One region of the Gilliamella sp. Gris1-4 genome, then DNA from elsewhere that is predicted to be linked to it. Evidence: riboswitches for the same ligand, from Rfam matches in the RefSeq annotation. Region 1 holds a riboswitch; the other holds the start of a gene.
The links. Region 1 has a riboswitch for thiamine pyrophosphate ahead of thiM (hydroxyethylthiazole kinase). Riboswitches for the same ligand answer to the same signal wherever they lie in the genome.

Region 1 (2,414 bases):
AAGTTGTCGAGCTACATCAACAGGCAAATCACTTTGCCCAATATGGACACCATCGGCATCAACCGCTAAAGCAATATCTACATGGTCATTTATAAATAGTGGAACAGAGGTGTCGTTTAATGCTTCTTTCAATGCTAAGGCAGCGTAGTACCAATCTTTACCGCTAAACTCACGTTCAGATCTTAACTGTATTGCAGTCACACCATTTGAAACAGCAATCTTTGTGGTGTTTACCATGCCATTAATGCCACCGCATAATAATGGATCAAGGACTAAATAGAGGGTTAAATCCAGTCGTTTTTTCATTTGATTTCCTTATTAAAGCGATGGGTTAAATGTTGAGAGTTGATCTAATAGTGATATCGAGAAAGTTCCTAATCCTTGTTGTTTATTAGCTAGTTCACCAGCTTTTTTCATCATAAAACATGCACAGGCAGTGGCTGATAATGGGTCAGGCGAATTAGCTATGAAAGCCGCTACCATTGCAGATAATGAACATCCTGTACCTGTTACTTTTGTTAAAGTAATATCACCACCAGTTATACTATATGTGCTATTTCCGTTAGTTATGTAGTCAAGATCGCCAGTCATTGCGACAATAGTTTGATATTTTTGCGCAAGCTCTTGGGCAGCGTTTAAAGCTGATTGAGTTGTGTCTTGACCGTCGGGGCCTTTTGAGAAAGATTTTTGACCATTTAATGCTAATATTTCTGAAGCATTACCTCGTATTACTGTGGGATTAAATGATAATAATTGATGTGCAATTTCAGTTCGATAATTAAGTGCAGTTCCTACAGCAACCGGATCGAGTACCCATGGGGTTTGTGTTTGCTGTGCCTTGGTGGCCGCTAATAGCATACTTTGAGCTGTGTTGCTGTGAATAGTGCCAATATTAATCAGTAAGCTATCGGCAATGTTGACAAATTCAGCAACTTCTTGTTCGGCAATCACCATTGCTGGAGATGCACCAATAGCAAGTAGTACATTGGCGGTAAAGTTTTGGACTACATCATTAGTAATGCAATGCACTAGTGGGCGTTGTTGTTTTATATGATTAATAAAAGAAGCGGTTTGGGTAATTTGGAATGATTTGACTGCTGACATATTTCTTCCTTTCTTATTAATTTATAAATGTCGGGAAGAATTTGCCAATTTAAGGCTTTTATGGCTTAGACTTCCCTACGCTGGTATAATCCAGATCAGGTTCAACGGGTGAAATCTCAGTTTTTGTTTAGACAAAAAACACCCCGAGTCAAAATGAATTTTTATTATGAACTGATTATTTGTTTTTAACAAGCTATTGTAATAATCTTTCAATATCAGTAATTGCTTTTCTATCTGGTAAGAAGATGATTAGATGATCATTGTCTTCTATGGTTAAATCAGTATTAACGATAATAACATCTTCTCCACGCACTACAGCTCCAATGGTTGCACCCGATGGGAGTTTTAGGCCATTAATATTTTTGCCAACCAGTCTTGATGTTTCACTATTACCATTGGCAATAATTTCGACAATTTCGGATTCTCCTTGTCTTAATGAAACAACTTTAACAACCCCAGTTTGTCTAACATGGCTTAATAGTTCAGATATTGTGGCGTGTTGTGGGGAAATCGCAATATCAATCACACTATCATTAATTAGTTCGAGGTAGGCTTGGCGTTGAATTAATACAATTACTTTTTTCGCTCCCATTCTTTTGGCTAACATGGAGGACATGATGTTGGATTCATCATCACTGGTAACAGCGATAAATAGATCAGTAAGTTCAACTTGTTCTTGTGAGAGCAATTCTTGATCCGATGATTCACCATGTAATACTGTTGTATTAACAAGTTGCTCGGCAATTAATTCTGCTCGTTCGGCATTTCGCTCAATTAATTTGACTTGATAGTTATTTTCTAAACGTTTTGCTAGAGCGACAGCGACCCCACCACCGCCACTGATAATTATTCGTTTATATGGTTTTTCTAACCTTTGTAACTCACTGGTCACCGCTTTGATATTAACGGGGGGAGTTATAAAGTAGACCATATCGCCCGCTTCTATAAGTGTTGAACCAAGCGGTCGGATAAAACGGTTTTTACGATAAATAGCTACTACTCGAGCTTCAACATGCGGTAAATGTTCTTTAAGTTCTGATAACTCACTACCTACTAAAGCACCACCATAATAAGCGGTGACGGCAACTAAACAGACACGATTGTCGTAAAAAGATGCAAATTGTAGCGAACCAGGATATTGTACTAATTGACTAATATGGTTGGTGATAAGATTTTCTGGAGCAATAATGTGATTTATATTTATACAATCTTTGTTGAAAAGAGGGTAGTTTTCGTCATTGTATTCAGGTGCTCTAATGCGCGCGACTTTTTGTGGAATGTTAAACATGACATGACCAATTTGGCAGGCC
Region 2 (2,414 bases), on a different contig from region 1:
TTCTCTCACCCCATTAAAAAGGAAAAAAGATGTACTTAAATGTTCATTCAGAATCGATAGAAAAAAGTTTTACCCGTAAACAAAAGCAAAAAGCGCTTTACTGGTTGGCTTTTTTTCACATATTGGTTATTGCTTCAAGCAATTATTTAGTCCAAATTCCATTCGAAATTTTTGGTTTTCAAACAACTTGGGGGGCATTCACTTTTCCGTTTATCTTTTTAACTACTGATCTGACTATTCGAATTTATGGTGCTAGTTTAGCCAGAAAAATCATTTTTGTGGTAATGATTCCTGCATTGTTATTTTCATACCTGATTTCGGTACTATTTTTTGAAACCCATTGGGTTGGATTATCAGCATTGACGGAATTTAATAGCTTCGTATTTCGAATTGCATTGGCTAGTTTTGCCGCTTATTTAGTTGGACAACTAATGGATATTACTGTTTTTAACTATTTAAGAAAAAACAGATCATGGTGGGTTGCCCCAACAGCATCAGCAATATTTGGTAATGGTATTGATACTATTGTCTTTTTTGCTATCGCATTTTATCAAAGTAACGATGAATTTATGGCAAATCATTGGATCGAAATTTCGTTAATGGACTATAGTTTTAAAATTCTAATTTGCGGATTATTCTTTTTGCCACTTTATGGAGTCATTCTCAATTTTATCCTAAAAAAGTTAGTTGCAATGCCTAAAAGTAACTAATTATTATAATCAATCTTTTATTTAATTATCTTAACAAACATAAAACTCATTAATTATTTTAAATGAGTTTTATGTTCAATACAAAAAAAACATAAAAACCGTCCGATACCATATTGATTTTATTGAATTTTTTGTTGTTTTGATATAAGGGTACATTCCATAAAATAGCCTCTTTTTATAACATTTAATAGTTATTATTTGTCATTTATTCGGTGTCCGAATATTTTATTAACTGCGTATTTTAATTTAGTTATGGATAGGTTTGGTTGCATTTATCTCGGTTTGTTTTTGAGCATTTAGAACGGTAGAACGATTTTTTATTTTATGGCAAAAAAACAAGAACATGTCATAAAATCAAAAAGATAATTTAAATCATCTTTGAAGGGGGGATTGGAATTTTTCGCATCCGTTGTTTACAATCCTTATGCTAACCTCTACACTACTTAATGTTCTCAACGGGGTGCCCTAAAGGGCTGAGAATGTTAGATAGGATAACATAACCCGCCGAACCTGAACTGGATCATGCCAGCGGAGGGATTTGAGTTATTGCACTTGCTCAAACCTTTTGTCTTTTATTTGCTATTTTTGGAGGCAAAATGTTTTGTAAAAAATTATTATTATCTTTGGTATTTTCGGTACCTTTTATGGCAAATTCTGCCAACGTAAAACCAACCTTAACTGTTTATAGTTATAATTCCTTTATTTCAGAATGGGGACCAGGAAAAGCAATTGAGAAAGGGTTTGAAGCACAGTGTAACTGTGAACTTGAGATTGTTACATTAGGTGATGGGGTGGCAGTTTTAAATCGAATGCGCCTTGAAGGTAATAAAACCAATGCCGATGTGATCTTAGGGTTAGACAATAATCTTTTAGAACAAGCCAAACAAGCCAAAATAGTTATACCTCATCAAATCACTAAACCAGATAATTTAAATACCGACTGGTGGGATAGTGATTTTATGCCTTATGATTTTGGTTATTTCGCTTTTATTTATGATCAACAAAAAATCAGTAATCCACCACATAGTATGCATGAGTTAGTTGATAATAAAGCCAACTGGAAAATTATCTATGAGGACCCACGGACCAGCACTCCTGGATTAGGTTTATTATTTTGGGTGAAAAATATATATGGTGATGATGCAGCATCTGCATGGCAGAAAATAGCAAAAAATACAGTGACAGTGACCAAAGGTTGGGGTGAAGCTTATGGCCTATTTTTAAAAGGCGAAGCTGATTTTGTGCTTAGTTATAGCACTTCGCCAGTTGCACATATTATGAATGATAATGATCATCGTTATGCTGCTGCTATTTTTGACGAAGGGCATTATCGCCAAGTCGAAGTTGCGGGTATTACTAAGTATAGTCAGCATCCCGAATTGGCACGTGCTTTTTTACAATATTTATTAACGCCTAATGTACAACGTCAATTTGCTGAAAAAAATTTCATGTATCCAATTATTAATATAACGTTGCCTGAAGCTTTTCAGCAAATTAAACCTGTCAATAAAGCACTCGAGTTTGATGCTAAGCAAGTTAAAAATAATCAAAAGAGCTGGGTGCGTGAATGGAAATCCACCATTAGCAAGTAGTCTTATTCAGTATAATGTTGAAATTAAGAACGTTAATTCCTGGCATTAGCACGGCAAGCTTGATCTTAGTTGTATTAGGTACAGCTTTATTTGCGCTATGTTTGGTTGCTTT

Region 2: it holds a riboswitch for thiamine pyrophosphate, as region 1 does, so the genes downstream of both, thiB (thiamine ABC transporter substrate binding subunit) here and thiM (hydroxyethylthiazole kinase) in region 1, are expected to answer to the same signal.

The regions. Positions count from the first base shown of each region.
Region 1 is NZ_LZHA01000071.1:24,254-26,667, reverse strand. It holds gene thiE (thiamine phosphate synthase) at 1-306, opposite strand, end outside; gene thiM (hydroxyethylthiazole kinase) at 319-1,104, opposite strand; TPP riboswitch at 1,160-1,260, opposite strand; gene trkA (Trk system potassium transporter TrkA) at 1,298-2,414, opposite strand, start outside.
Region 2 is NZ_LZHA01000081.1:16,751-19,164, reverse strand. It holds gene A9G31_RS09955 (7-cyano-7-deazaguanine/7-aminomethyl-7-deazaguanine transporter) at 30-710, shown strand; TPP riboswitch at 1,157-1,265, shown strand; gene thiB (thiamine ABC transporter substrate binding subunit) at 1,307-2,302, shown strand; gene thiP (thiamine/thiamine pyrophosphate ABC transporter permease) at 2,317-2,414, shown strand, end outside.